3 regions of the Rossellomorea sp. DA94 genome follow, and region 1 is predicted to be linked to each of the others. Evidence: riboswitches for the same ligand, from Rfam matches in the RefSeq annotation. Region 1 holds a riboswitch; each other region holds the start of a gene.
The links. Region 1 has a riboswitch for lysine ahead of P8596_RS16925 (aspartate kinase). Riboswitches for the same ligand answer to the same signal wherever they lie in the genome.
Positions count from the first base shown of each region.

Region 2: another riboswitch for lysine. It lies ahead of P8596_RS20095 (Na+/H+ antiporter NhaC family protein); the one in region 1 lies ahead of P8596_RS16925 (aspartate kinase).
Region 3: another riboswitch for lysine. It lies ahead of lysA (diaminopimelate decarboxylase); the one in region 1 lies ahead of P8596_RS16925 (aspartate kinase).

Region 1 is NZ_CP122397.1:3,242,580-3,253,428, forward strand. It holds gene sdhA (succinate dehydrogenase flavoprotein subunit) at 1-95, opposite strand, end outside; gene P8596_RS16915 (succinate dehydrogenase cytochrome b558 subunit) at 166-774, opposite strand; gene P8596_RS16920 (YslB family protein) at 1,126-1,563, shown strand; gene P8596_RS16925 (aspartate kinase) at 1,623-2,861, opposite strand; lysine riboswitch at 3,049-3,227, opposite strand; gene uvrC (excinuclease ABC subunit UvrC) at 3,325-5,094, opposite strand; gene P8596_RS16935 (hypothetical protein) at 5,091-6,569, opposite strand; gene P8596_RS16940 (FTR1 family iron permease) at 6,704-7,624, opposite strand; gene P8596_RS16945 (hypothetical protein) at 7,669-8,418, opposite strand; gene P8596_RS16950 (glycosyltransferase family 2 protein) at 8,538-9,305, opposite strand; gene P8596_RS16955 (alkaline phosphatase family protein) at 9,298-10,758, opposite strand; gene P8596_RS16960 (lysylphosphatidylglycerol synthase transmembrane domain-containing protein) at 10,765-10,849, opposite strand, start outside.
Region 2 is NZ_CP122397.1:3,850,369-3,861,217, reverse strand. It holds gene P8596_RS20130 (DUF3231 family protein) at 1-643, opposite strand, end outside; gene P8596_RS20125 (DUF72 domain-containing protein) at 1,315-2,157, shown strand; gene P8596_RS20120 (sulfite exporter TauE/SafE family protein) at 2,179-3,003, shown strand; gene P8596_RS20115 (bifunctional metallophosphatase/5'-nucleotidase) at 3,031-4,383, shown strand; gene P8596_RS20110 (YunC family protein) at 4,440-4,742, shown strand; gene P8596_RS20105 (HD-GYP domain-containing protein) at 4,921-6,033, shown strand; gene yunB (sporulation protein YunB) at 6,092-6,856, shown strand; lysine riboswitch at 6,936-7,118, shown strand; gene P8596_RS20095 (Na+/H+ antiporter NhaC family protein) at 7,234-8,796, shown strand; gene P8596_RS20090 (sodium-dependent transporter) at 9,070-10,596, shown strand; gene P8596_RS20085 (methionine/alanine import family NSS transporter small subunit) at 10,598-10,705, shown strand; gene P8596_RS20080 (M23 family metallopeptidase) at 10,745-10,849, opposite strand, start outside.
Region 3 is NZ_CP122397.1:1,090,597-1,101,445, reverse strand. It holds gene P8596_RS05885 (S8 family peptidase) at 1-268, opposite strand, end outside; gene P8596_RS05880 (hypothetical protein) at 605-808, shown strand; gene P8596_RS05875 (ABC transporter permease subunit) at 833-1,861, opposite strand; gene P8596_RS05870 (ABC transporter permease subunit) at 1,858-2,727, opposite strand; gene lysA (diaminopimelate decarboxylase) at 2,837-4,123, opposite strand; lysine riboswitch at 4,237-4,413, opposite strand; gene P8596_RS05860 (hypothetical protein) at 4,763-4,906, opposite strand; gene P8596_RS05855 (DMT family transporter) at 4,839-5,741, shown strand; gene P8596_RS05850 (2OG-Fe(II) oxygenase) at 5,783-6,430, opposite strand; gene P8596_RS05845 (mannitol-1-phosphate 5-dehydrogenase) at 6,776-7,915, opposite strand; gene P8596_RS05840 (BglG family transcription antiterminator) at 7,921-9,990, opposite strand; gene P8596_RS05835 (PTS mannitol transporter subunit IICBA) at 10,077-10,849, opposite strand, start outside.

The DNA of each region.
Region 1 (10,849 bases):
AATAAATCGACTTGTGTTCCTTTTTCTGCTGCTTTAATTGTGGCCATCAGGCCGGCTAAACCGCCACCGACAACGATGATTTTACCTTTACTCATCGTGACTCACTCCTTTTCCTACCATACTTCGAGAGCACTGCTTATCTATCAGACTCGTATAATTTTCTACTTATACGAAGGCAAAGATTGCACGCATACCGACAATCGATAACGCGACAAAAATCCCGATCGTAACATATGTAGCTATTAATTGAGAACGAGGTGTAACCGTTAGTCCCCAGCTTACGCAGAATGACCATAATCCATTAGCAAAGTGGAAAATCGTTGATAATACACCAAGCACATAGAATCCTAACATCAACGGATTGGATAGAATGTTTTCCATCATCTGAAAGTTCACTTCAGCTCCAAACGCCGCAGCGACCCTTGTTTCCCAGATATGCCATGTGACGAAAATGAATGTGATCACTCCAGAAACACGTTGAAGTAAAAACATCCAGTTACGGAAATAACCAAACTTGCTTGCATTATTCTTGGAAGTGAATGCAATGTAAATTCCGTAAATCGCATGGAAGTACAATGGAAGGAAGATGATAAAGATTTCAAGGAAATAACGGAAAGGAAGACTTTCCATAAAATGCGCCGCCTGGTTAAATGATTCTTCCCCACCAGTGGCAAAATGGTTCACGACTAAATGTTGTGTTAAAAATAATCCAACTGGAATAACACCTAGCAATGAATGAAGCCTGCGATAATTAAATTCTCGATTTCCAGCCATGATTTACCCCCCTTAATGATAAAATATGAATTCGTTTTCTAATGCCTTTCTTTACCTATTAGACGACGATACATATTTTATATTGTAACAATAATGTGACATGTTCATTTTACTCCCAAGGAGTGGAAGCGTCAAGAAAACGTATACATAAATTCGACAATACCGCAAAAATATTTTCAATAGAACAACAACAGAAAACATGAGGTTTTACACAACTAAATGTTCGAAAATTCTAATAAATTTATAATAAATATTATAGCACCAAAATATCCCAAGGTCATTTTTTCAAGGTATGGGATGATAATTACCTCTTTCATGTATATAATAGTTTTATAGAAAGAGGGGATTTACTTGGAACAGAAAAAAGAAGAAGTACATCAGCCGTCCGTTCCAATCTTCGGATATGAAATGTTACGCGACATCTTAATTCCAGACATACTGGGAAAACACACACCCGATATCCTATACTGGGGAGGAAAGCAGCTCTCAAGGAAGTTCCCCCTTCAGTCAACGGAAGAAATATCTTCCTTTTTCGATGAAGCTGGATGGGGCACCCTTACACTTCTGGAACAAAAAAGAAATGAAATGACATTTGAATTGAGCGGACCTGTGATCGAACGGCGTCTGTCACTTAAAACGGATGTGAACTTCAAACTGGAAACGGGCTTTATTGCCGAACAGATTCAGCTTCAAAGAAAATGTGTGGCAGAAGCTGCTGACGAATTACATAAACGGAGCCAATCGGTCAAAGTCATGGTAAGATGGGACGACAAAGACCGGATCGAGTAATCAAGCTCTCAATAAAGGGTTGCCTGGAATCATCCAGGCAACCCTTTTCCATGTTGATCCTACAGCGTGATTTCTTCCATCTTCACGGCATCGAGATGAAAGGCCGTATGTAAGACGCCTGCTGCCTTTTGCATATTCTCCCCATCCACTACTGTAGACACTTTAATTTCAGAAGTGCTGACCATTTTCACGACGATGTCATTTTGAGCAAGCACTTCAAACATTTCCGCGGCCACACCCGGGTTTGAAATCATCCCCGAACCGACAATGGAGACTTTCGCAAGCCCACTTTCGTGCTCGACGTGTGTGAAATTCAACTGCTCTTTATTTCGTTCAAGAACAGCAAGGGTTTCCTCGAGATCGTGCTCCTTGATGGAGAAAGATAGATTGGTCGTATTCTGATCCGTCTGGGTCTGGATGATGATGTCTACGTTCAAATGATTTTCAGCCAACGTCGTGAACACGGATGATAGTCCCGTTAATGCATTTCCCAGTCCGAATACCGTGACCCTCGTAATCTCATTCTCAAATGCTACTCCTCTTACAATCAAGTTCTGTTCCATGCTTGCTTCCTCCTCAATATACGTACCTTCCACTCTTTCGATGCTGGATCTGACTTCCAATGGGATTTGATAATTCTTGGCAAATTCCACCGCCCTTGGATGGAGTACCCCGGCCCCGAGGTTTGCAAGTTCGAGCATTTCATCATAAGAAATTGACGGTAACTTCCTTGCTCCTTTTATATAGCGGGGGTCTGTCGTGTAAACCCCGTCTACGTCCGTATATATATCACAGCGCTCCGCTTTCAGGGCAGCCGCGATTGCAACGGCCGTCGTATCCGACCCACCCCGTCCGAGTGTTGTGATTTCACCGGTTTCTGTCATGCCCTGGAACCCCGCGACGATGACCACTCTTCCTTCCTGAAGGTGAGCTGCCATTTTATCGGTATGAATATTGGTGATCCTTGCATTACTATGGACGGATTCCGTCTCGATTCCGGCCTGCCATCCCGTGAATGAAATGGCATCATGCCCCGATTGGATCAGGGCCATGGTCAAGAGTGAAATGGTGACTTGTTCCCCGGTTGAGAGCAGCATATCCATTTCTCTTTTGCTCGGTTGAGACGTGATTTCCCTTGCAAGACCCACGAGTGTATCCGTCGTTTTCCCCATGGCAGATACGACAACCACCACATCATTCCCTCTTTCTTTTTCTTCAATGATCCTTGACGCAACATTTTGAATTCTTTCCACAGACCCTACTGAAGTCCCACCGAATTTTTGAACAATAATACTCACGACTTCTCCCTCTTTCTGAGCGTCTCCGCTCTTGTTGATGATGAAGAGTACAATCACAATCATCCTACACGTCCATAGGACAGGATCGTTGGTACCAAATCCTGCGCTGATAATAAAAAAAGCAATGAGAATAATATCTCATTGCTTTATGAACATACAGCAGAACATACAAATAGGTTCATCGGCATTGTGAGATAGCTCTCCAAGATTGAATCATCTTGACAATCCTGCATTTCTTAAACGCAGGACCAGCGGATATAGTATGAGACTATAACCACTTCGGCGATTCTCCCCTTTCCAGGCATGTCGGCGGGACTCATACCCCTCTCTACCTGTACTCTTGAAGTTCGCACCTCTATCACCACTTAAAAAGTGATAATGTTATAAATTTTTGTTTATTATAGCACATAAAAAATTGTGATTCAATGCACAATTTTTAAAAAAATTGAATTCATTACAGCCGCTACTTCAATTTCTCCACCAATACCTTCGCCACAGCTTCAGGTATCCCAATCTCTATAAACTCCTCCACGGTCGCTTCTTTCATTTTCTTCATGGATCCAAAGTGTTTAAGAAGCTGTTTCTTTCGTTTTGGACCGATGCCGTCGATGTCGTCGAGGGTGGATTGGAAGGCACTTTTGCCTCTCAGCTGACGGTGGAAGGTGATGGCGAACCGGTGGACTTCATCCTGGATGCGCTGGAGGAGATAGAATTCCTGGCTGCGCTTTTCAAGGGGGACGATTTGCAGCGGGTTGCCGTACAGCAGTTCCGATGTCTGATGCTTATCGTCTTTTGCAAGACCCCCGATCGGGATGTCGAGACCCAATTCATTCTCGATCACGTCCCTTGCCGCTTCGATCTGACCTTTTCCTCCGTCGATGATGATCAGGTCCGGTAAAGGAAGTCCATCTTTCAGCACTCTCGTATACCTTCTCCGGACCACCTCCCTCATGGAATCATAATCATCGGGACCCTTGACGGTTTTGATCTTATATTTACGATATTCTTTCTTTGCCGGTTTCCCGTCTAAAAAGACGATCATGGCCGATACGGGATCACTACCTTGAATATTGGAGTTATCAAAGGCTTCAATCCGGAAAGGCGTATAAATGCCCATATGATCCCCGAGCCTTTCAATGGCTTTGATCGTCCGCTCTTCATCTCTTTCAATCAGGGCGAACTTCTCCCCAAGTGCCTGTTGGGCATTTTTTTCGGCAAGCTTCACAAGCTCTTTCTTTTTCCCCCGTTTTGGTTGGGTCATTTTAACCTCAAGAAGTTTCTCCGCCAGCTCGATATCGATCTCTTCAGGCAAAAAGATCTCCTTCGGCTTAAAGTGGTTAGATTTAGAGTAGAACTGACCCAGGAACGTCAGGAACTCATCCTCTGGTTCATTATAGAGAGGGAATAAAGATACATCGCGCTCAATGAGCTTCCCTTGCCGGACGAAGAATACCTGCACACACATCCAGCCTTTATCAACGGAATATCCGAATACATCACGGTCGGTGAAATCGGTCATCGTCATCTTCTGTTTTTCCATGGTCGCTTCGATATGGAGAATCTGATCCCGGAATTCCTTCGCTCTTTCAAACTCCAGATTTTCCGAGGCTTCATTCATTTTCAAAGTCAGCTGTTTCTTGATTTCCTTGTATCCCCCATTGAGGAATCTGGCTATTTCATCTGTCATGTCACGGTACGTGTCTTTGCTCACTTCTTTAATGCAGGGAGCGAGACATTGGCCCATATGATAGTAAAGGCAGGCTCGGTCAGGAAGCGTCGAGCACTTCCGTAAAGGATACAAGCGGTCGAGAAGTTTTTTCGTTTCATTTGCCGCTCCGACATTCGGATAAGGACCGAAATACTTTCCTTTTCCCCGCTGGACCTTTCGTGTGGTAATGAGTCTCGGGTGCCGCTCATTCGTTAACTTGATGAACGGATAGCTTTTATCATCCTTAAGCATGACATTGTATTTAGGGTCGTACTTCTTGATCAAATTCATTTCGAGGACAAGGGCTTCCAGGTCAGATGAGGTCATGATGTATTCGAAGTCCTCGATCTCCCCTACCAGCCGCTGGGTTTTTGCATCATGGGAGCCTGTGAAATAGGAACGCACCCGGTTCTTCAATACTTTGGCCTTTCCCACATAGATGATCGTACCCTGCCTGTCCTTCATTAAATAACAGCCCGGTTGGTCGGGAAGCAGCGCTAATTTATTCGTGATATTCTGATTCATCCTTCTTCCTCCCCCCTCTGTTTCTTCCATTTATATAATGTCAGGTCGTGATAGATCGGGTCGATGAGCTCACTGGAATGGAAATGCTTTTCTACTTTAATGAAATCATCCATCTGGACCCCCTGCTTTTTAAACCCTTCGACCACTTTATCCGTCAGATAAATATCCCGCTCAGGGTAATATCGTGCGTCAGTGGTAAACACTTCATACGTTTGTACTTTCTTATGAATAAAAGGGACATCAAGATACTCAAGTACCCTGGACTCTTCCCAGGTATATACGACGAGAGGCTGTTTTTCCTCTTCGCTCTCTAAATAATCGGCCATTTGATAAACGGTCGGGATGTCCGATGCATGTTTATATAATAACGCACTTGTATGGTAAACCTGAAGCAGAAGGAACGAAAGGACAAGAATGGAACCTGTCCGTGACAGTCGTTGTGAAAGCAGTCTTCCCGCTCCAAGGAACAAGGCGATGCCGATCAAAGGCAAAGCGTGACGGGGCTTCATTACATTCTGGGCAAAAAGGGCCCAAAGGAAATAACTGCCCAATAGCACGAGCATCAAGCTTGTCATATAACGATTCCCTTGTAAGTCCTTCCTTGCTGCAGCCAAACCGACAACCAATAGAATGAGAAGGGGGAGGAACTCAGCGACACCCCCCACCCATATCGTGTTCACAAAAATCAGCTTCACGACTCTGTCCCAGAGACTGAGATCTGAGGCACCGATCGTTCCCCCCCATTCTTGGAAATGTCCGTTCGTGAAGGAAAGGGCCAGTCGGAGAAAGCTTTCATATCCCCCTTCCGACATGCTGATCCCCGATACCCAGAGGAGCTGGAACAGGACTGCAATGAGCAGGTAAACGAACGTATCCAGAAGTGTTATCATGCCACTCTTCCATTTTCTGTACAGCAGCATCAGGACCCCAATCCCAAGAACCAGATAAGATAACCTGATTCCAAGAAGCAGACTGAATAGGAGCAGTGGGAGAATGAGGAATCCTTTATGATGTCTCTCATTGGCCAAAACCAAGCTCCATATATACCACCACATCATCCCGACTGCTGCTCCCTCGGACATCGGCTGATTCACCATCAGGACCGTAAAGCTGCTCGTATAAACGATGGCTGTCGCTATCCCTGCATATGTCGTAAGCACGATTCGGTTCATTAACAGAAAAAGAGGGATGATGGCACTTCCATACAGAAGGATATTAAAAAGAGTCAGGGCTTGGACGGGGTCCGCCACCATCAGATGAAGGACTTTCCCTCCCAGGACGAAATAAGGATAACCGGGAAAGTGGGGCTGCATCTGATACATATCAAAATGCAGGACACCCAGTGCAAAATCAACCATATCCCAAGTAGCCGCGTAGGAAGGGATCCACATCAGCTGAAGAACAAACAAAGCCGCCACAGCCAATGCACCCGCCACATTCGGCCGACTCATATACTTTCCACTCTTCATTCTCAACGACTTCACCCTCATACTTTGTTAGACTCTCAATGATTAAAAAAAGTACCAAACATACATTCCTTTAAAGAGTGTACACCTTTCGAAAACGGTGTTCAATCTTTAAAGGCAATGAGGTTTGGTACTGATACAATTTATTTAGCTTGTGGGCTCAAATCCTTCACTCCGCCTTTGACCTCTTCCTTTGCTTTCACCGACTCCCGCTTCGGTGCAGTCAGGAAGTAAATCGCTACGAAATAGCCGATATACGAAATCACTTCTTCGATGGACGGCATGGAGGAATATCCGAACAACGCCTTAAGGAAAATGCCTACATCACCGGATAACAACGGGGCAGTTCCTGTATCACGGAGGAAATGGGCATAATCGATGGGATGCTCAGGCAGTAGCCAGGTCAGATCGTAAAGGTGTGGAATTACACTGCCGATCAATCCTATATCCTGCATCATGGAAATCGCCTGTACAAGAAGTCCTGCAGATATGAGGATAATGAATGCGCCGGTCACTTTAAAGAAGCTCTTCAATGAAATTCTCATTGTGCCTTTAAAGAAGAAATAAGCTACGACACACCCGATGACGACTCCCGTAATCGCTCCCCAGCCCTGCATGGCCGCTCCGATATCCCCGCCTGTAATGGCGGCGAAGAAGAATACGGTCTCCACACCCTCGCGGAGAACAACGAGGAACGAGTGGATCACCATTCCGACAATGTTGCCAGTCGAAATGAAATGCTTCATTTTCCCTTCCATGTTTCCTTTAAGGTCGCGGCTGTGCTTCGCCATCCAGAAGACCATCTGCGTCAGAAGGACGGAGGAGACCAGCATGATGCCGATCTTCAGATAGATCTCGCTTCCCATGGCAGCAAATCCCGTAAAGACGACCTGAAAGAGCATCGCTACGCCGACACTGGCGATGATCGCTAATCCGGCACCAAGCCAGACAAACTTTGTAAACCGGCCATGATTCGTTTTCTTCAGATAGGTAGTGATGATCCCGATGATCAGTAACGCTTCCAGGACTTCACGAAAGGTGATCAATAAAGCTTGTAATTCCACAATAGTTCCCCCTTACTTGCTTAAAGACTATTTCTATAGTGACCTTATTTACGTTTTCTGACGGCATATACAATCGCTGCAGCCAGCACCCCGACGATAATGATGATGGGTAACCAGTTCTTCAGGTTGGACATATCCGTCCATTCCTGTTTCCCGCTTGATTCCTCAGTGGCACTTTCAGAAAAGTGTCCGACTTCTAGACTCTTAATGTCGAATTCTTTTTGAAGCGAATCCACTATGAACGTTTTACTTTCTTTAAACGCGTCCTGATCGGATTCCTTTGTTCCGACTCCGAACAATCCCGGGTTTCCGAGGGATTCCAGCGCTTGATCGAATTCAGTCCTGATCTTTTGATCCAATTCAGGGTTTTCCCCTTCTACTTTCGGGGATAACGTTTTATATGTAGCAAATCCTTTTGCGAGCAATCGCTTACTCGTATCATATTCCGAGAAGTTTTTATCAATGCTTTCAAGTCTTCTGGCAATATTGAGGACAAGGAGTTCATCCAGGTTTTCAATGGCCTCTCGCTTTTCTTTGTTATCAAGGTTCTGAAGGATGATCTTTGAAGGTTCTTCACCCATATGCTGATCCACTTCTTCTTGAACCGTTTCATATATCTTTTTGGACTCTGAATAATTCGGAGGGTCTTCATCTAGCTTGATCATGATTTCTTTATACGCTTCTGCTATTTTCTCCTCACTCGGATCGCCGTATGAATAGGCGGATGCCTGTGAAGACAGCAGGATATTACCTAATAAAAACAATAGTACCGTGGTTATGAACGATTTTTTCATGTATGATTCCCTCCTGTTTTCAATGATAATGATTATCATTCGTATTGTCAATAAAAAATAAGTACTCAAGCATAGAAGCCGGAGTACTTATTTTTTACGAATGGTGTGGTTTTATGTTGTCATTTTGCAAAATGATTCGTTCCTTCATCTGAAGGGATGTAATGGGCCTGCTCTTCCACATATACTTTCTCCACCGGTTTCTTCATCTCCTGAATAATGGCGGGAAGAACAGATGACATATAGGACTTGAACTTGATGAAGGATCGCCCCGTCGTCCTCACATAATACAAAATCGGGATTTCCTTCACCCGAAACCCTTTACGGACAAGGTTCAAGGTCAGCACTTGAGCGTAGTTGTAATCATGTATGATTTCGGCATGTTCCATGGCCTGTCTCGAGAACGCCCTCATACCGGACTGCCCGTCATAGATCCACTTTCTCAGGAGGACGCATTGAAGAAGGGTGAAACAATAGTTCCCCAATCGGCGGTGAAGCTTCATTCCATTGATGGTTCCCAAGAATCTCGAGCCCATGGTATAATCCGCTTCCCCTTTGAAAATCGGCTCCAATAGCTCAGGTATTTGTTCTGGCGGGTATTCTCCATCCGCATCAATCATGACCCCGATTTGAGCATGAAGGTTGAAGGAGGCCCGCAGTCCTTCTCGTACCGCAGCACCCAGTCCACGATTTTTCTCAAATGTAATGATATGATCGGCACCTGCCCTTTCAGCCACTTCAACCGTTCGATCCGTTGATCCATCATTGATGACCAATACCTCTACATCTATGGATGGGTGGAAGGAACGGGGCACCCGTTTAATGACCTCCCCGATCGATTCTTCTTCATTATGGGCCGGCATAAATACGATGACTTTCTGCTTATTCATGTTGTTTCCAACGCTCCTTTAACGCCTCGTTGAGGACAGGTCCCCTGCTGTTACTTGGAAATGGCGCCCCTAATAAATGGGCGATGGTAGGGGCCATGGAAACAAGACTGTGTTTCTCCTGGATCTTCTCTCCCTGTTTGACCCCGGGGCCGACCATAAAGAATGGAACGTATCTTTCCCCTTCATCAAGATGACCATGTCCCCCGATTCCATCTGCCTGTCCATGATCTGCACATATCATAAGGGTCGTGTTCTCCATCTTTCCTTCTGCTTCCAGCCACTCGACGTATTCTTGTATCAGGCGATCTGCCTCTTCAATCTTTTCGATGTATTCATCATATAAGACTCCCCTGCTGTGCCCGATTTGATCTGTACCGATCAATTGGACAATGAATAGATCAGGGTCCTGTTCTTCCATGATGACTTTCGCTTTATTGATAATATTTCGATCTGCTTTGTCTTTATGCATCACGGCCGTCACGGTTTCGACATCTTTACCGAAGGAATCCACCAGGTGGGCAATCCCCAGCATCTTCCCTTTTTTCCCTACTTTCCGCAGAGAATCAAAGATGCTTTCCACCTTGATCCCAAGCTTCCAGACCATATTGGATTTCATGCCGTGTTCCTTCGGATACGTACCTGTGAACATGGAGGAAAAGCAGACAACCGTTCTAGCAGGATAGACGGTTTCCATATTCAAATACTCGGTCCCCTGTTCCATCAAAGAATCAAGATATGGAGTATTCGCTTCATAGAAGCGTTCTTTTCTCATCCCGTCGATCACGATGACCACCACTTTTTCATTCGTCATCTCCTCATCCATCGCTTCACCGGTTGTAAAGGAGTCATACTGCTTCGGCTTCCAGTCAAAAAGGAAATGATGCAGAATGAACGCTAAAGCGAATATAGCACCGCAAAATACGAAATAATGGGTGGCAGGAAGAAGTTCTCCGGTGGCAAGATTCGTCATCATTCCATCCCATACCGCTAACAGGAGCAGGAATTTCGGCAGCTGCTCCTGGGCATTTCCGCTGGTTGAGTCACTGTTCTTCAACACCAGTTTCCAAAACCGGGTGAAATTCAGCCAATCCGTCCCGATCCGGAGATGGTAATAAAATGTTCCCCAGAAAAAGACGGTGAAAAAGAAATAAAGACCAATCCCGAATCCCCACAGGGCTAAATTGGGTGATTCAAAGAATAACAGATAGCCGATGATCGGGATCCATAAATAGTTCCTCAGGAACAACGGAAAATCATAATAGAAATACAAAATAAATAGTGGGAGGGTAAACAGCAAGCTTATGAGGAACGGAAACCATTCCCCTTGCAGCAACCCCTGTAAATGAAAGAGTGTCATGGTCCCTATGACGAAAATAGGGGTGAATGGTTTCCCTTCATTCAGCAGGTTCCAGCATCTGGCCGCCGTTTTTTCAAATTTTGATGCGCTCTTCAATTTTATTCATCCTTTCATCCTGCTCCACCGTTTCACATTTTTAATGGAAACGGGGGATACAGCGATTACGATTCCTCCTGCTATAAAGGAG
Region 2 (10,849 bases), 610 kb from region 1:
ACTCTTTAGACTGACAAACTTGACTGAAACCTAACTCCAGAACCATTTTCACCATTGTCTTCTGCATATTGAGATGTACACCCGTGATTTCGATTGCATTTATTGGTCTGCGTTTCCCGAACCAACCAGTTAAATAGGTTTGCTTCTTTTCAAAATCTATCTTTTGTTGATTGTTTAAAGTAGGAGGTTTGTTAATAATCCCCATTTGCAATGAAACATTCGTTGCCCTATCATACAGATCCAATGTTTGTGAGGTACATTGAATGAAGTATTTTCTGATGTCCTCTCGAATACTGACACTAGTCGCCCCAGAATATCTTATTAATCCGTGAATCGACATAATATGTAAATAAACAACCTTAAATGTATCGGTAAATAAACTTGGAGCATCTATTGTAACGTCTTGATCTACAAACCCTATTGGAATAGGAAGGCCTTCTTGTTTTAAGAGTTGCTTAACTTTTTCTAAATGGGTTTCGGATAATTCCAAGGCAAATTGAATTAAACTACTAATATCTTCGTCCTTAACATCATTTAAAAAATAGCGGAGAACACAATGTGATAAACTGTCATTAATATATTGTGACCAAATAGATGCATATTCAGCCGCATTAATCTTAGTTTGGTGATTAATCGGTTCCATTTCAAGTACCCCTCCTAATCTTTATATATAAAGGTTTACCCTTAACAATATTTTTATTCGTGAACTTACTCGTAAGCCCGTATTCAAACAACACATATATAAGAGCAGTACCCCCCGGGATGATCAACGTTTCAATTTAGAGAGGTGCTATACATATGCCACAACAAAAATAAAATATTGTAAAATCCCATAGAAGTTCTGTAGAGGTTATGAAAAATGTCTATATTGCGTCTTACAATGGAGATGAATCAAATTCTAACGAAGATGTTCAGCGAATAATGGTATTCAGTAAATTTTTTTTTCGTATGCTAATGCAAACAGACATTTGAGGAAATACCAGCATACAACCTTGAATCATCACTTTTCCTTTTTTTGATAGCGTGCCGATAATGTGACGGACTAGTTTGATAAATTAGAGTAAACTATGAATAGTGAAACTTAGAAACGTATTTACGGCGGTCTCTTTGAAACCATTTCAATTGTTATGATAAATAACATTAATCAAGTTCGAAATGGAGGGTTCAATCGGATAAAATATATGTCAAACTCCCTTGATGTTTATCAGGGGAGTTTTTTCTTTTTCTAAATGGCGGTGGATCAATCCAAACATAAGAATTTCCATTTCCCTTATGATAAAATGGACATGTTCATAATAAAGCAGGTGAATGCGGATGATATACATAGGAGTTACAGGCTGGGGAGATCATGATACCCTTTATGAGAATGTTTCCCCCAGGGACAAACTAAAAGAATACGGAGCTCATTTTCCTGTCGTTGAGGTGGACACGACGTTTTATGCTGTCCAGCCTATTCGGAATGCGGAGAAATGGGTAAAGGAAACACCAGAGGACTTTAAATTTATTGTGAAAGCGTACCAGGGGATGACAGGGCATCAGCGTGGAGAGATCCCTTTTGAAACAAAGGAGGAGATGTTCAGAGCCTTTAAAGAGTCCCTTGCTCCATACACGGATGCAGGGAAACTGGCGATGGTCCTTCTTCAATTTCCGCCATGGTACGATTGTAAAAAAGAGAATGTCGATTATATTCGATATTGCAGGGAGCAATTGAAAGATCTTCCTGTATCACTTGAATTCCGGCATCAGAGCTGGTTCAGACCCGAGTATCGGGATAAGACCCTGACGTTCATGAAAAAAGAAGGATGGATCCACAGCATTTGCGATGAGCCACAAGCGGGTGAAGGATCCGTTCCGCGGGTTCTCGAAGCGACCCATGAAGATGCCACTCTCATCCGGTTTCACGGCAGGAATCTCTATGGTTGGAATAAGCCGAATGGGGAAGATTGGCGGGAGGTCCGCTATTTATATCGCTATAATCGTGCTGAGCTGGAAGAATGGATCCCCCACCTCCATCTCTTGCACGAAAAGTCTAAGGATCTTTATATTCTTTTTAACAATAATTCTGGTGGAGACGCGGCTGATAATGCGAAAGAATTGATTGAATTATTGGGGCTTGAGTATGAAGGACTTGCCCCGAAGCAGCTGGATTTATTTTAGCCGACAGGAGATGAAAGGCAGATGGAATGGATTGTTCTTCTATCAATCGGGCTTTTGGCAGGTGCGATAGGATCACTGGTCGGTTTAGGCGGCGGCGTCATCATTGTACCCGCCCTGATCTACTTTGGTACATATACAAGCCTGGTAGAAGGGATGAACCCGCAGACCGCTGTGGGTACCTCTCTGGTCATCATGATATTTACAGGGTTATCTTCAACCCTTGCATACTTAAAGCATAAAACTGTGGATTATAAAAGCGGATTGATTTTCTTTGCGGGGAGCGGACCCGGTTCGATTCTTGGAGCCTGGGTGAACAAGGGATTGAATATGGAAAGCTTCAATCTTTATTTTGGTATTTTTATGATACTGGTGGCCCTTATTCTAATGATCCGGAATAAATTAAAGCCAATAGAGAAATTCAGGAACGCCTCTTTTCAGAGGGAATTTACCGATCCAAGTGGCGAAACCTTCCGGTATGGATACCCTCCATTACTTGGAGTGGTGATTGCCTTCGTCGTTGGATTTACATCGGGTTTGTTTGGCATTGGCGGCGGCTCTCTGATGGTCCCGGCCATGATCCTGATTTTTCTTTTCCCGCCCCATGTGGCTGTTGCAACATCCATGTTTATGATTTTTCTTTCGGCATTGGTGAGTTCGGGAACACATGTGATATTCGGGAATGTCAAATGGCTGTATGCACTGGCTCTCATTCCGGGAGCCTGGATCGGGGCAAAGGCCGGGGCATATATCAATACGAAGCTCGAGTCCAAAGTATTGGTGAGCGTATTGAGGATTATACTGATTTTAATTGGTATTCGATTGATTTATCAAGGAATGACAGGATAACATTCCTCCAATAGGAGTGAACGATTTATGGGAGAAACCATTCATATTTATCATACAAACGATCTTCACAGTCACCTGGAGAACTGGCCAAGGATCAGGGACTTTTTAAAACAGAGAAAACAGAAGCATGTGAATGACGGGGAATCTGTGTATCTATTTGATATCGGTGATCATGTGGACCGCTGGCATCCATTGACAGAAGCGACGCTAGGAAAAGGGAATGTTGATTTATTAAATGAAGCCGGGTTCGATGCTGTCACAATCGGAAACAATGAAGGAATCACATTGGATTATGATGATCTAAACAGCTTGTATGACAGTGCCCGGTTTGACGTGATTGTAGGAAATCTCCTGGATCGTTCCTCACAGCGTCCAAGATGGTCAGAGACTCACCGGATTTATCAGACTGGGGGTGGGGTGAGGATTGGCGTCATCGGATTGACGGCCTATTTCAAACCTTTTTACGAGGCTCTAGGCTGGAACATTACCTCCCCTTTGGAAGAACTGAAGAAGTTGGTTCAGGAAATTCGACAAAGCGTCGATATGATCATACTCCTTTCCCATTTGGGAATAAGGGATGACGAGATGATCGGGGAACAATTCCCGGAAATAGACGTTATACTGGGTGCCCATACGCACCATGTCTTGCCTCAAGGGAAAGAGGTGAATGGCACCATGCTTGGTGCTGCAGGAAAATACGGTCATTATGTCGGTCATATGAAAATTGAGGTGGATACATCCACAAAGCAGGTCATGGAAAAGAAGGCCCGTCTATATGAGCAGGCGGACCTTCCGACGGTTGTCAGGGAAGCGGAGGACAGAGAGCAATGGTTCCGGGACGGGGAGGAGCTATTGAAGCAGGAAGTGACCTGCCTGACAACATCCTTCCCGGTTGATTGGTTTCACACGTCTCCGCTGCCTGAAGTGCTTTGTGAAGCACTGACGGAATGGTGTGGAGCTGATTGCGGTTTTCTTAATGCCGGTCTCCTCATAGATGGACTTGACGAAGGAATGGTGACAAAGCAGGATCTTCATCGCATCCTTCCCCACCCGGTCAACCCCTGCATGATCCGGATGAAGGGAGCCGAGCTGAAGGAAATCATTAAGCAGACCCTTAATGAGGACTGGCCGCATCTTGAAGTGAAAGGACTTGGTTTCAGGGGGAAAGTGATGGGGAGTTTCGTGTATTCAAATATCCACTTTAAAGACCGTGATATCTTCATCGGAAAGGTTCCGATCGACCCTGGGAAGATATACAAGCTGGCCCTTCCGGATATGTTTACATTCGGCCACTTCTTTCCGGACCTTCAGAGGCTTGAGAAGAAGTACTTTATGCCGGAATTTTTACGGGATGTCCTCGAATGGAAATTGAAACAGTAAATGTCTCACCGTTTCCACGCTCATGACATACATATGAGTGAAGGGAGCGATGAACCATGATGAATGTATCTCCGATCACCATTGGGGGACATACCTTTACAGCGATTTCTGTTGCACTTCCGAAAACCAATCTCCTCGTCGTGACGAGTGAAAAAGGATATATCATGTGTGGGGCACTTGATGTCGCGCTGCTGAATGAAAAATTAAAGGACAGGGGGATCATCGCAGGAAGAGCGGTTGGTGTGAAAACCATCAATCAGCTTCTCGATGCACCGCTGGAGTCCGTCACCTATGAAGCAGCGAATCTCGGCATCCACACGGGGATGGCCGGAAGGGACGCGCTGTTAAAAATGCTATAGAATCAAAATTGGACCAGTGCTCTCCTGAGCAGCTGGTCTTTGTTTTATCCCTCTGATTTCCCCGTTATTCTTTCATGAATATTTAACCAAATACACCTTGCAAGATGTATTTTATCCTTTATAATGGAGATACTAGGAAATTTTGTCGAAAAATGAAAGAATTACATAGGAGAATTCTATGAGGCTTATATCAACACGGGCTTTGAAACCCGGCATGGTTCTAGCTACAACGGTATATAATATGAGAGGTCAAGCGTTGATACATGATAATGTTCCCATTACAGAACGCATGATTTACAGATTGCAGGAGCTTAGTATTCAGTATGTATATATTGAAGACTCTCTTTCCAGTGGAATCCATGTGAAGGGGACCGTTTCAAGTAAAGTGAGACAAGAGGCGGTTCAGAATATCGAGATGGCCTTCAATCAATTAAGTACGTCCAAAGAGAAGCCAAGCCTCCTCGTGATTGAAGATAGTGCCACTCAATTGAAGCAGGTGATTGATGTCGTCCTGTCCGAAGTAAAGGCGAATGATGATCTTCTGACGATTTTGACAGATGTGTTTACATACGACTCCTATATTTTTCATCACTCATTTAATGTTACATTATATACACTTTCCATCGGTCTTGAACTAAAGCTTTCACAGAAGCAGCTCGAGCAGCTCGGGGTTGGGGCGATCCTTCATGATATCGGTAAGATGCTTGTGCCCGAAGAGATCCTGTTGAAGCCCGGGAAACTTACGGAAGACGAATTCTGTGAAATCAAGAAACACTCTGAACATGGCTTTGAAATCCTGAGACAACTGCATTCAGTGTCCCTGATCATCGCGCACTGTGCCTATCAGCATCATGAAAGGCTCGATGGGTCCGGTTACCCACGGGGAATCAAGGGTGAAGATATCCATCCGTTCGCAAAGATCATCGCCGTGGCCGATGTATTTGATGCCATGACTTCTAACAGGGTATACAGGAAGGCAATGCTTCCCCATCAGGCATTAGAGGTATTATACGCGGGATCGGGATCCCTGTTCGATTCACAAGTGATTGAAGCATTCCGGTCATCGGTCGCGATGTATCCGAATGGCATGATCGTGGAACTGAATGATGGAAGGAAAGGGATTGTGACCGATCAAAACAAAGGAGTCACAGACCGTCCTGTCATACGGATCATCGAAGAGGATGGGCAGGAGGCAGACTCTCCTTACCCACTCGATTTAAGCAAGGCATTAGACAAGGTCATCACAGGCTTTGACCCTGATTATGAACCGCAATCTCTTAAGATTAAATAAATTTTTGCGCTAAACCCCTCTTACAATGCATACAAATAGCTTGTAAGGGGGGATTTTTTTGTCTAAGTTCAAAACCAACAAACCCCGAAGAGGAGGTCCGCTGCCTTTTCGACATGTCATGATCATTACGTTTCTGTTCTTTATGATCTCCACAGGATTTGGATTGTGGATCATTAACAAAGGGTTGAAGCCTACACTTCTTGCATATGCCGAGACACAGACGAGCAGGATCGGTACCCTTGTGATTAACAAAGCCATCAATAAGAAAATTGCCGATGTTCTGGATATTTCGGATATAACCGAAGAAGTGAAGAACCAGGAAGGCGATATCGTCTCGTTTAAATACAATACACAGACCATCAACAGGGTCCAGGCAGAGATTACGAATCTGGTCCAGCAGAATCTCCAGGAAGCAGAGGCAGGGAATATTGAAAATCTTGAGTTCCTCACTGAAGTGGAAATTGATGAAGGGAAGTCGAAGACATCGAAGGGCATCACCTATTCCGTTCCATTGGGGCAGGCAACGAACAACGTATTGCTCGGGAACCTGGGGCCGAAAATCCCAATCCGCTTTCATTCCATCGGTGACGTACGGTCCGATGTGAAGACGACGGTGGAGCAGTTCGGGATCAATAATGCGGTGGTGAAGGTATTTGTGGAGCTTGAAGTAAATGTGCAGATCATCATCCCGTTTGCAACGAAAACCGAAACGATCAAGCAGGATATCCTGGTTGCAATGGGTACCGTCCACTTGGATGTACCGCAATTTTATAACAATGGTGGAGGGGATTCGAGTCCTTCCATTGAATTTCCCACAAATTAGTATGGAAAAAAAGTTGTCAAAAGAATGATAGTTTGTTATATTAATAAAGAAAATTTTATAACACACCACATCATCAGTCCGATGGGGTAGAGGCGCAGGGTTCAAGAGTAATCTGTTCGAGGATGACAACAGAGAAAACAGACGAAAGGGAATCTTTGCCGAAGTAAATATGCATGTCGAAGGTGTATTTGCTGGGGTTATCTTGAAGAAGGATAACACTGTCATTATAGGGAAATCTCTATGATGGGGAGCTACAGATCGTGATGGAGCACTTACGTTACTAACAAAGGTAATGATAGTTTCTCTATCGTTGCCTTTTTTTATTATCCTCTGTCATGCTACGATGGTTCCCCCCTATCAAATAGGAGGAGGACACTATGGAAAACACGATTTACTCATTATTACCACCCCTTTTAGCCATTCTTATGGTTATTCTCACAAGACGGGTACTGCTTTCATTGGGAGTAGGAATCGTTGCTTCTGCCTTTTTGTTGGCAGATTTCTCAATTACGAAAACATTCAGCTTTATGTGGGATGCCTTCAAAGGTATCTTTGTCGCAGACGGCGGACTAAACACCTGGAATGTCTACATCATTTTCTTCTTACTCATTCTTGGTATCATCACGGCATTTGTGAATATCTCCGGCGGGAGCCGCGCATTCGGCGAATGGGCGATGAAACGTGTGAAGACAAGACAGGGCGCACAGCTTCTTGCTGCGGTACTGGGTATCATCATTTTTATTGACGACTATTTCAATGCCCTTGCTGTCGGACAGGTTTCAAGACCCATCACGGATCGGCACAGGATCTCACGTGCTAAATTAGCCTATATCATTGATTCAACATCTGCCCCGATCTGTGTCGTTTCCCCGATTTCAAGCTGGGGAGCATACATCATCGGGATCATCGGCTCGATCCTTGCAACACACAGTATCACGGAGTATACGGCATTCTCGGCATTCATTCAAATGATTCCAATGAACCTATATGTATGGGCCGCCGTACTGCTAGTCGTCATGGTTGCCTATAAGGGACTCGACTTCGGAAAAATGAAAGAGCATGAAGTACGTGCCCTTGAAACCGGAGATCTTTATGATCCGGGCAAAGAGATTCCCGGTGAATTGAAAAATGATCTTCCCGTCAGCTCAAAAGGCTCTGTAGGCGATCTTGTCTGGCCGATCGTTGCACTCGTGATCGGGACAGTTTCCATGATGCTTTGGACCGGTTACCAGGCAGTGGGATCATTCGACTTATTGCCGATTTTTGAAAATACGGATGTTACAAAATCTTTATTATACGGTGGATTATTCGGACTTCTTGTTTCCCTGATCTTCTTCCTTCGCCAAGTAAGTCTAAAAGGAATTGAAGGAAGTGCTCTTGGAACGGCTGTAGTGGAAGGTATCAAGTCGATGCTTCCGGCTGTTTACATCTTGATCTTTGCGTGGACGATCGTGACACTCATCGATCAGCTGCAGACGGGTACGTATCTGGCCGGTCTGGTTGAACAATCAAGCCTGCCTATGCAGGCACTTCCGGTCATCTTATTCCTTGTTGCCGGTATCATGGCGTTCTCAACGGGAACATCTTGGGGATCGTTCGGAATTCTCCTACCGATCGCCGGAGAGATTGCTGCAGCCTCGGATGTAACAATTCTACTTCCTGCCATGGCAGCGGTGCTTGCAGGATCTGTACTGGGTGATCACTGTTCACCTATTTCCGATACGACGATCCTTTCTTCTACGGGAGCGGGGAGCAACCATATCGATCACGTGCTCACCCAGCTTCCATACGCTGTCATCGGTGCGGTCGTTGCCGCCATCGGTTACCTTGTATTGGGATTCACAGGCAGCACCATCCTTGGTCTCGCTGTTGTCATCATTTTGATTCTGGCCTTTGCCTTTTTATTCGGTGAAAAAGCAAAGCCGGCATCTGCAGAGTAATCCATAAAAAACCAGGAGCCATTCGGCTTCTGGTTTTTTTGTGTGCTTGGAGCCCCATCATACAATTGCCTCCCATTCCACAAATTCCGACAAAATTCTTATAGTGAAATAGTACTGTAGGAATTTGGTGAATTTCTCAATAAAACACTAAAATAAAGCTTTGACAATTGTCCTGGAACTAGCTATACTGACTTTAGATTATAAATAATCTGAAAATATAAAAATTTCAAATACCTCAAGGCAGGTAGTTGGAAAGAACTAGGGGGGAACAACATGGAGAATCGTGCACAGTTTGGTACACGGGCAGGATTTATTCTTGCAGCTGTCGGGTCAGCAATCGGATTAGGGAACATTTGGCGTTTTCCGGCAGTAGCATATGAAAACGGCGGGGGAGCATTCTTTATTCCTTATTTATTCGCTCTTCTAACAGCAGGTATTCCATTATTAGTACTTGAATTTACAATTGGTCATAAGTACCGTGGTTCAGCACCGTTATCTTATTTCCGTCTTAATAAGAAAACAGAATGGCTCGGATGGTGGCAGGTCTTAATTGCATTCGTCATCTCTACCTATTATGCCGTCATTATCGCCTGGGCGATGTCATACAGTGTTTTTTCTTTCAATTTAGGCTGGGGAAAGGATACTGAATCCTTCCTGTTCAGCGACTATTTAAAGCTTTCGGTTGATGCCGGTCAGACTGGCAGTGTGGTTCCAGGGGTATTCATCCCTCTTGTAATCGTATGGGCCGTTACACTTGGTATTCTTTTCAAAGGTGTAAAGAAAGGAATCGAAGTAGCGAATAAAATCTTTATTCCAGCACTTGTTATTTTATTCTTAATTATTGTTGTTCGCGCTTTAACATTACCAGGAGCGATGGAAGGTCTGGATGCATTCTTTAAGCCAGACTTCAGCAAGATTGCTGATCCTGGTGTATGGGTGGCGGCATATGGACAGATCTTCTTCAGCTTATCCATTGCCTTTGCGATCATGATCACCTATTCAAGTTATTTGCCGAAGAAATCGGATATTACGAACAACGCCTTCATCACGGGGTTCAGTAATTCCGGATTCGAACTATTGGCTGGTATCGGTGTATTTGCCGCACTTGGTTTCATGGCACAATCACAAGGTGTGGCCGTGCAGGATGTTGTAAGCGGCGGTGTGGGACTTGCGTTTGTTGTCTTCCCGCAGATCATCAACGAATTCCCGGCATTCAACGAAGTCTTTGGTTTCTTATTCTTTGCTTCACTTGTACTGGCCGGTCTGTCATCATTGATTTCCATTTCGGAAACCTATGTGGCAGCCGTCTCTGAGAAATTCGGGATTTCCCGTAATAAAGCCGTCCTATTCGGTGGCGGACTTTCAGCTGTCATTTCCATCCTCTTTGCTACACAGGGTGGTCTGTTATTCCTGGATGTTGCGGATTATTTCATCAACCAATTCGGAGTGGCGTTTGTCGGATTAGTGGAAGTAGTCGTGATCGCCTGGTTCCTTCGCAAGCTGGGGGCATTCCAATCCCATGCGAATGGAATATCTGATATCCAGCTTGGGGCCTGGTGGAAAGTATGTTTGGGCGTCATCACACCGATCGTCCTTGGTTGGATGATGTTCGGATTATTCAAAATGAATTTGCTGAAAGAGTTTGATACGGAAACTGGTAACTACGAAGGATATTCTGATGCTTTCATTTTATACAGTGGATGGTTCGTAGCTGCATTTGCCATCATTGTAGGAGTGGCCTTCGGATTTAAACGCTGGCATGCCAAGACAGAAGCCGATAGCTATAAGGAGGTAAGCTAACATGACTGGTAGCGCGATTACAATGATGATAGTCGGAATGGTCATCATCTGGGGTGGATTAGCAGCTAGTATCATGAACGCTGTATCCAAATCGAAAAAACAGGTATAAAGAAAGAAGCAGACAGTGGAGTCCCCATTGTCTGCTTTTTTAATGTTTCTTGCTTTTGATCCTGTCCTGGCGTTCCCACATTCTTAGATGAGGGTATGGATCAAAGGACCATTCTGTCAGGCCATTATCCTTATACATTCCATA
Region 3 (10,849 bases), 2.2 Mb from region 1:
TGACCCTGACTCCCTCACCGTTCTTCTCTGCCGGCTCCACATTGATGATTTGTTTTCCATTGTTTAACGTAGAGACTTTCACCACGTCTCCGGTTATGAGGGTGATGGTATGCTCCCCTTTTATGCTGTCTTTTACATCAACGGTTGACTGTTCAGGATTGACGTCCTTTGTAGGGGCCCCTTTTGCATCCACTTGGAACATCGAGCCCGCAATCATCGAGGCAGCGATCGATCCGACCAGAAGCGGTTTAACGTTATGCTTTTTCATTATCATTCTCCTATTCTATTAAAGTCTTCATACAGGCTAAGGGTAGAATCTAGGTAAGAAAAAAAGAATAAAGTATGTAGTCACAACATCTGTTGCATAATTGATAGACTACGGGAAAAACAGTATGCCACCGCCTCCTTGATTGGATTTAAAAAGTATGTCCTGGAAGTCGATTGAACCTCATGTCGTTAATTGAATTGTAAGGGTGTGAACATGGATTCCTCAATTGGGGTTATTTTCCGGGACGAGAGTACTAGGATGGCCCCCGCTCCCCGGAGAGCAGGAAACAATTCTATGAAATTAGGTGCAGTTACTCAGTGGCAGGAGGAGGATATCATGGGGAGAGTAACGAAAAGTAGCTTTCCATTCCATTCTCTGAAGACTAAAGTCCTCTTATATAATCGTGAAAAACTCCATGGAATAAGCGTTCAAATCGCACATTCCCCGCTTGACCCGGGCTATCAGGATGAAACAGAAAAGAAAGAAGGCAGCACCCTGGCAGATGCTGCCTTCTTGATCATTCCCTATACCGGACTATAAACATAGGCTAATAGATACAGCCACTCACTTCGCTTCTTTCACAAGTTGGAATATTTCTTTGTCTTTTAGGCTTGTAGTTTCAGTTTCTTCAGCCGATCCTTCTTCTATTGAGGATTCCATAAGGGTTTCCACCACTTGTGTCGACCCGATCAGCATCAACTTTGCAGACAGGATCGTCAAAGTAAAGAAAACGACAGGGATGAAGGATATCCACGGATAGGTGGTCCACAGGAATTGCCACCATCCGCCGAGAAGACCCGACCATTCATGAGATAGGGAAGCCAGGAACGGATTGTCAAAAAGGTCTACCTCAAGTGATGATCCCCCTATATAAATGTTCAATACCCCAAGATGTGCAATCAACAGCATGATGATCATAAATTCCCTGATCGACACGAGAAGAATCTGCGGGAGAATAAAAGGACGAATATGATTCCTGATGTAATGACGCTTCGTTGCTCCCAGCACTTTCGCACTATCAATGAACTCGTGACTCATGATCCGGTCATATTCATTCGTAAATAGCAGGGTGAGACTCGGAAGTGAAATCACGATAAGAATGATCAGGTAAAAAATCGTTTTATCCGTAAAATCATAAGGGAATCCCTCAGGATGATGCAACGGACCGTCCAACATCATCCAATTCAATAATAAAAAAGATAATAAGGTAGGCGGAAAATAGTTGGCGGCATCCACCATGTGATCAATGATTCTCCTGAATGGTTTTAAATAAAAGTGAAGGATCAACCCCATGAACACCGAAGGCAATACTCTGCATAGCGTGATCACCAGCGCTGCCCCAATGGTATATTTCGCGCCAACGATGATGAGAAGGAAGATATTTCGGTTAAAATTGTCGGTGCCAAGGGGTGGATACTCCACGGGTGAATAGGGAGGGCTGAGAAGCTCCCCTTCTTCATTTTTCAAAAGATCCAACTTCGGCACCTCATCCCCCCACCCGACATAATAAACAAGACTTGCGGCAAACATACCAAACAGAAAGATAAACCCTATTATGAATGAAGGATTCTTCATCAATTTTTTCAGCATCATATCGCCACCTTCTGCCCGGTCTTACGATCAACGATGGTTCTGATGAGGATGAGCAGGACGAAAACCGGCAGATAGACCATGATCAGACTGAAACAGATCACATCCATTTGAGAGAATGATAGGATGAAATGAGTGATGCCATAAATATTAAATAATCTTTCAAATACGATCAATGATGATAAGAGAAACAGAATGATGGATTTGGAATGATTCAATAAACTGAACGCGATATTCCGCAGGACATGGATGAAGAAAATCCAGTGCTTGGACATCCCCCTGCTTCTGATCAGATCAACATACGTCTTCCCGTATTCATCATTCACCAACAGATAGATGATCCTGAACAACATGATCGTCGGCAAGATGGACAGGGTCACAACCGGAACCAGATACACCTTTTCCTGGGAGCCGACGATTGGAAACAGAAGCACCCCTGTTTCTTTCAAGATGAAAATGACACTGTATTGAATGACGATCAAGATGAAGATATCAGGTGTGGACTCGAGCAAGTTAGTCGCCCTAAGGATGAACGTTGACCAGCCGGATGGCAGCAAGTGTGTGAGGTACGCAAGGAAGATGCCCATGAGGATGGATAAAAGAAAGGCAGACAAAAAAATCGAAACAGAATAGAAATACGGCTCCCAGAAGGCCGGGAACATCGGATATGAGTTGTTCGATTCATTCGTGATGGTCATTGATTCAGAATGGATGAGGGAGGTCGATATCTCCACAATGTTGAGCACATATTGTTTCAAACTGAGATCCACCCCTTCATTGAACAAACCGATGAGGCCTGTCAGAAGGATGATTCCGAACAGAACGAAGACAAATTTCAAAACCATGGAACCGATCGATTTGAGATTCATAGATTGATCCTCCGAATTCATTGGATAAAGTTACCTTTATATTACCATAATAAGCCAAAAAAACCATAAAAAAAGGTGAAGCCGCTTTTGGACTCCACCTTTCTTTCCCCTACCGATCTTTTCTTACAAGGTCCGCATATGTCTCCCGCTCAATCACGACCCGGGATTCCCCGTTATCCACAAACACAACTGCCGGTCTCGGTATCCGGTTATAGTTACTCGCCATGGAATACCCGTAGGCCCCCGTACTGAACACAGCCAGAATATCACCGTAATTCGTCGGCGGCAGCATCAGGTCCCAGATGAGCATGTCACCCGACTCGCAGCACTTCCCCGCGATGCTTACACGTTCCGTACATTCTTCATTCGGACGGTTCGCCAGTTCCGCGTGATACTTCGCCTGATACAGTGCGGGTCTGATATTATCCGTCATCCCTCCGTCAATCGCCACATACGTGCGCACATCCGGGATGATTTTCTTTGAGCCCACTTTATACAACGTCGTACCTGCTTCCGCCACCATGCTTCGACCCGGCTCCACCCAGACTTCCGGGAGTGGGTATTTATTTTTCGCAAAATAGGTTTTCACACTATCCGTAATCCCTTTGACATAGGTCGGAATCGGCAGAGGCTGGTCTTCATCCGTGTACCGGACACCGAATCCGCCACCGATATTCAAGACAGGCATCGTAATGTCCATGTCGATCCGGATCCGCTGCATGAAATCAGACAGTACACGGATCGCCTGATCGAAGCCTTCCTGTTCAAAGATCTGAGATCCGATATGGGAATGGAGGCCGAGCAATGAGAAGTATGGCTTCCTGATCGCAAGCCCGATCGCCGTAGCCGCCTGACCGTTTGAAATGCTGAATCCGAACTTCGAATCTTCCTGGCCCGTCGTGATGTATTCATGAGTATGGGCTTCCACGCCCGGTGTGACCCTGATCAGGATTTGTACCTCCTGCTCCCGCTCTTTTGCCAAGTCATGCAGCAGTTCAAGTTCAAGGAAACTATCGACGACAAAGCAGCCGATTTCAGCTTCAAGGGCCATTAGAAGCTCCTCTTCGGATTTATTGTTGCCGTGAAAATGGATGCGTGCTGCCGGGAAACCAGCTTCAAGGGCCGTATACAATTCCCCTCCTGAGACCACATCCAGGGAGAGATTTTCCTGTTCCGCCAGGCGCACCATTTCTTTACAAAGAAATGCTTTACTCGCATAGGCCACCTGATATTTCAGACCACTTTCATGGAATGCATCCCGGAACAATTTAGCATTCCCGCGAATCATCCCTTCATCATAAACCATCAGGGGTGTCCCGTATCTTTCGACCAAATCACCCGTACCGATCCCACCGATCGTTAAATCCCCTTGAACATTCACATCAACTGTACTCATATCCCTAACTCCTTTTGACTCTCTAAAAAACACAAAAAAACCGTATGAAGCAGATGCTCATACGGTTTTTCATCAAAGTTTACGGAAACATGATGAAGACTATGTATTAACATCTCTTCAATAGTGCTCCACAACCTTTGCATTGTGACAGTCCAGCATTTCTTCAATGCTGGCCCAACAAAAAATAGAATTGGCTATTTTCTGCTTCGGCGATCTGCCTTTCCCAACTTATCCCGGAATCCATTATTCTCAAAGAAGGTACTCATCATTCTCGCGCCTCTATTATCAGAGAGTGACTGTATATTTTTTATTGGCATAACTATATCATTCTCTTGAAATGGTTGTCAATTGGTTTATGGATATAGCGTGATTTCGGAGCTCGCATTACCATTTATTTCAAAAATACGCATGAACTATGGGGAATGACGCAATTAATTTAAAAACGACGCAATTACTTCCATAATGACGCAATCTCCCTCGAAAACGACGCAATTAAGGACGATTTTTCCACAATGATGTGAATGTGATAGTCTCAAGCCCTTAAAAACCACCAATCAACGATTAAAAAAACTATTTTTAACTTCCTTAGTGAGGATTTTTCCTCTAAAATGAATTTAAAATAAACGATAGTGTATGTCATTAGAAAGGAGTGCTTCCCATCAAAGAACTGACTATCGGTATCATTTCATCCATGTTCTTTGCCGTCACCTTCATCCTGAACCGGTCCATGGAACTGGCCGGCGGAAGCTGGATGTGGAGTTCGTCCCTGCGTTTTTTGTTCATGCTCCCTTTCCTTTTCCTTATTGTAGGTTTACGGAAGAATATAAATCAAGTGTGGATTGAAATGAGGAAGAAGCCATACGAGTGGCTGACGTGGAGCTTTGTCGGGTTTGTCCTCTTTTATGGTCCTTTGACGTATGCGGCAGCATATGGACCTGGCTGGCTTGTTGCCGGCACGTGGCAATTCACGATTGTGGCAGGGATCCTGCTCGCTCCCTTGTTTTTTACATCAGGACCTGTGAGACGCAGGCACTCCATTCAAAAAAGGGCTCTCGGCATTTCCTCGATCATTTTAATCGGAGTACTGTTCATCCAACAGGAAAATGCCAGTGGGCTGTCTTTTCCAGAAATGATCACAGGCGTCTTACCGGTGATCATCGCAGCGTTCGCTTACCCTCTTGGGAACCGTAAAATGATGGAGGTATGCGGAGGAAAGCTTGATACGTTCCAACGGGTACTCGGAATGACGATCGCAAGTACCCCCTTCTGGCTGATCCTTGGAAGCTATGCGTTTTTTAAAGTAGGCGTCCCCTCCACGGGTCAAGTGACACAATCCTTTATCGTGGCCGTTTGCTCAGGTGTGATTGCGACTTCCCTCTTTTTCCTTGCGACGAACATGGCAAGGCAACATCCCGGGAAGCTTGCGGCAGTAGAAGCGACCCAGTCGACCCAGATTCTGTTCGTCATTATGGGAGAAGCGGCAATCCTTTCCGTTCCCCTTCCGTCGGGATTTGCTCTCCTCGGCATCCTCCTGATCATCGCCGGCATGATCATCCACACCATCAACGTGAAAAAAATGAATGCCGGAGTGGTGAATCCGGTGAAATCAGCAAGCTAAAAAGGAGGAGCATCCCACTCTTGGGCTACTCCTCCTCTCCATTATTTAAATACCTGCCTTCTCATCCACTGGGTCGCAGCCCATTTGTCCCCGATGACAACCGGTGCACCGCCATGCAGCGTTAAATCGTTCAGTTCCTGATTATCATAAAAATATTCAAAGTATACCGCCATTCCCTTTTGAGGGGAAACGGAGAGATTCAGCTTCGGAAAATAGGTTTCCCCGCCTTCCTCTACGTCGTTCAAATACATGACAAGGGTACTGATCCTCGGATTCTTCACGGGCCTTGCCGATGCAGAGAAGAAATCGAAATGAGCCTTGTACTCCTGCCCCGGTTTATAGTTCAGGATCTGAAGACCCTCCCCATGCTCAACGGGTATATTCATAATTTGAGAGACTCGCTTTTCAACGCGTGTCACGACGTCATGACTTTCTTCCAAAAACACAGAACTACTTGTTCTCAGTCCATCGACCGTCCGTGTATTCCCGATTTTCGAGCGCTCGACACGGTCTTTTGACAATTGGATGAGTTCATCACATTCTTCGTGGCTGAGCACATTCCCGAGCACGACGACTAGTGGCTCTTCCATTTTCGCGATGATCTGGATATCCCGGTCTTCCGTCTTGATCTTATTCCCCGTATGGTGAAAAATCGTTTGTTCCTTTACAGCTATTTCATTCGTATCCATTGCCAACTTTCATCAACCTCTTATCGTATTTTTAACATTCTGAATTCTTATATTGGTGGAAGCATTCTTTGAATCTTCCAGACTGGAAAAACGAAAGCAACTTTAGGCATAACTGTATAATTTATTCGGTTGTTTCCTCCTGCATGTCAAAATATGAGAGTGTATTTTTATATATTTTACACCCGGGATGAGGGGAATTCTATCTTTATTTTTTCATTTTCCGCTGAAAAATAATGAGGTTGACTCAGGTGTAGGATTGGCGTGGGTTGAAGGGTGTCACAGAAAGGACACGTAGTCAAAACTCATAAAAAAAGACTGCCGGATTCCATCCGACAGTCCATCCATTTATTTCTTCAATGCTTCATACTGAACCATTACTTCCTTCACGATTTCACTATCCGCATCCAATCCACTCACTTCTTTCAAAACATGAGCTGGTCCATGGTCCTTGATCATGCCCTGGATTTCCATGGCCTGTTCGTCTTCAGGATTGTCAAACAGTAGCGCTGCTGCAATCGCTTTGGCGAGATACGAATAAGACAGTCCTGCTTTTTGAGCTTCGGTGGTCGGGCGGATCAAGCGGTCATCGGGACCAAGCTTTCTGATCGGCGCGCGTCCCACACGGGTCACATCATCATTCAAATAGGCATTTTTGAAGCGTTCGATGTTTTTATCAATATAAGCAATATGGTCGTTTTCATCGAGACCATATTGCTTCACAAGGTAGGCACCTGTTTCTTTCAACGTTTCCTTCACTTGTGCAGCGATTTCTTCATCGGCCAATGTCTGATCAATGGTCGATTTCCCTTGCAGATATCCAAGGTAAGCAATGACAGCATGCCCTGTGTTCACCGTGAACAGCTTCCGCTCGATGAACGGTGCAAGATCTTCCACGATCGTCATTCCTTCAACAGGCGGGATTTCTTCGGTCGTCTCAACCACCCACTCGTAGTATGGCTCAACGAGGACGTCCAATGAACCTTGATCCTGCATCGGTACAATGCGATCCACCGCTGAATTGAAGAAGAAGACTTTGCCTTCAAGCTTTGCAGCCGTATCTTCATCAAGATTTTCCAAGATATGCTTTTTCAAAATATCCGTTGCACCGATCTGGTTTTCACATGCGATGACGTATAACGGATCATCTGAAGAGGCCACTCGCTTCGTGATCCCTTTAGCAATCAGGGGTGAGATCCGTGGCAGGATGTTCGGTCCGATTGCCGTCGTCAGGTAGGTAGACGAGACGATCGTATCGATTACTTCCCCTTCCTGATGAAGGTTGTTCAGGCCGGACACATTCTCAATCGTTTCTGTTTCCATCGTTTCCGTTGCAAGCTTCACCTCATAGCGTCCTTCTTGATTCAGTTTATTGATCACTTGTTCCGCAATATCCACAAAGGTCACATGGTAACCTGATTGGGAAAACAATGCTCCGATAAACCCTCTGCCTATGTTTCCTGCTCCAAAATGTACGGCTTGTTTCAACATCATCATTCCTTTATCAAATTAGTTTGTAAGTAGTCCAGAAAGATTTCTTCTAATTTCTTTAAAATGATCGCTTCGTTCGTGGACGAATAAATCATCATCGATCGATGATCTTCGATTAAACTTGTTGAGATCAGGCTGAGGATTTCCTGCTCCCGTCTGCTCAACTCTTCCGGGGCAAGCATCAGGAGAAGGCTCTTCATCTCCATCTCAGCACCATCCATCCCCTTGATCTTGCAAGGTTCATCCAGATGGGCCACCTGAAAGATCAGCTTATTTACGTTATGATCCCGGCAATGGAAAAGCCCCATATTCGTGTTCGGGATGCCCAGTCCGCCTTTCTTCTCCCTTTCCATCAGTTGATCCAGGACCACTTGAGGCTGTTGTAGAAGTCCATCCCGGTCTGCCTGCTCCACCATTTCACTCAGGATCCTGACGTGATTGCCCGCAGACTGCTTCCGGTATACGCGAAAATTGGTAAGGATGGCTTCCATGCTGGAATGGACATCTTTGATCTCCTGAAGGAGCATTCTCACTTCGCCTTTCCCGTCAGACTTCGGGGATGGTTTCAAATATTTTTTCCTCGTCAGCTTCTCGACGTTATTCTGGAGGTAGCTTTGGATGAAACCGATGTCCTTCTCACTCAATAATGGACTCACGAGAATATACTCCACTTCCGTAAAGGGAAGCCTGACGGTAGAAATGACAATGTCGTACTCCTCGAGATCCGCATTCTGAAAATCCTTGATAGACAGGATTTCCACCTTGTTGATCATGCTCAACTCCCGCTGGATGCGGCTTGCGAGCATCTTTGAGGTCCCGATTCCTGTGGGACATACGACCACGGCCTGGATATTGACCTTTTCTTCATTCATCAGCATGGCGGATCCGAAATGAAGGACGATGAACGCCACCTCATCATCCGGAAATGAGATATCCTTGAACTCCATTTCCAGGCTCTTTTTTACAGCTAAAAATAAGACCGGATACTTCTTCCTGATTTCATCCGTCAGGGGATTAAAAAGATCGAGCTCCTGTTGCAAACGGAAGATGGACGGTCCCATATGGGCAAGGAGTCCCTGAAACAGAGAAAAATCATCGGACAGATCCACGTGGAGGTCTGCCGATACATCCTTGATGACATTTTTGATCAGATGCCCAAGGAGGATACTGTCGTAGTATACGACTTCTGGATCCTGCACCTTTGATCCTTTCAAGATGACCGTCAAGAATTGAATGTCCAGAAGGTTGATTGAAACGGGAATCCGCTTTGTCAGTTCCCGGCATATCCTGTCCATCAACTGGAACTCACCTGTTGCCTCTTCTTCGGATGGTTCCCTTTGCTGTAATCCGAAGCCCTTCTCGGTTCGCTGGACTGTCAGGCAGATATGCACGACAAGACCGATATAATCACTGTCCGTTAACGTGATCTGCTCTTCTGCCAAATGGTGATTCACCACCTGGTCGACGGCGAGTAAATAGTCCGGTTTGAAATAACCGAGAACCGGTTCATCAAGATGATGGCCCTTTTGCCTCCCATACAGGGTCTCGATAATGTCTTCATAAAAATGAACCAGAAAAAAACTTGCCAGGGCATGACGCTTGTCGACTTCTTCCGCCACAAGCTCAACCCCCACCCCTCGTTTCCTCGTCAGGGTGATCCCATACTTCTGAAGCCAATCGGCAAGCTCATCCAGATAAGATGACAAGGTTGTCACGCTGATCCCGAGCTGACTCGCCAGTACCTGTTTTTTAAAAGAAGGGCCTTCATGCAGAAGGATGATCAGGAGGTTCAGCTTTCGTTCCTCAGGTGTTTCGTCAGTCGGACTCACATCCGCAAGGTTTTGTATTAAACGATAGATATGCTCATTCTTCCCATCGATGAACAGACCTTCATTGGCCGTCCTTTTCAATTCCAGATGGTACTGTTTTAAAATGCTTTCGATTGATTTCAAATTTCGCTGTACGGTTCTCCCGCTCACATTTAAAAACGCAGAAAGAGAGTACACGGTATGTTTCCCTGAGGTTTTTACAATCAATTCAATAATGGCTTTTTCCCTTGAGGTAATAAACATCCTTTCCCCTCTTTCCCTGGCATGAGCTTTTTTTCAAAACAAATGAGAACAGAAAGGCAGGGATCCCGCCTTTCTGAATGATTTCTCTAGTTGCTGTTGATGATGTCTTTCAGTTCTTTAGCTGACTTCGCCTGCACCATCTGGTCGACGTTTTCCTGCTCTGAGCAGACAACGGCGATGCCGGATAGGATTTCAAGATGCGTACCGTCTTTACCGGCGATACCAAAGATCATCTTCGCCTTTTCACCGTTGAAGTCGACGCCGTCCGGAACTTGAACGACCGTGAATCCGGACTTGATGACGGCTTTCTTTGCGTCTTCCGTACCGTGTGGGATCGCTACATTATTACCCATATACGTAGATGTGATTCCTTCTCTATCAATCATAGCATCTACATAGCTTTCTTCCACATACCCTGCTTTGACAAGAGCTTCCCCGGCGAACCGGATCGCTTCTTCTTTCGTGGAGAATGACTGATTCATGAAGATGTTCTCTTCAAGTAGTAGATCGTCATCGTGATCTGCATTCGGTTCAGCGTTAACCGCCTCTTCCTCTGCCTCTTCGACAACCTCTGCCTGCTCATCCGTGATCCCGTCCTGAAGACTCGCGATCAGCTTGTCGTACTCAGGACTGGATAGGAAGTTATCCACAGAGATGTGATACACATTCGGTAGTTTATTTTTTGCACGAGGCGTCAGTTCTTCTTGTGTGATGACGACCTGAGCATCTGATGGAAGATTGCTGATCGATGTATTTGTCACGCTGACATCGAGATTTGCCGCCTTCACTTTTTTACGCAGAAGGGACGCACCCATGGCACTCGAGCCCATACCTGCATCACAGGCAAAGACGATTTTAT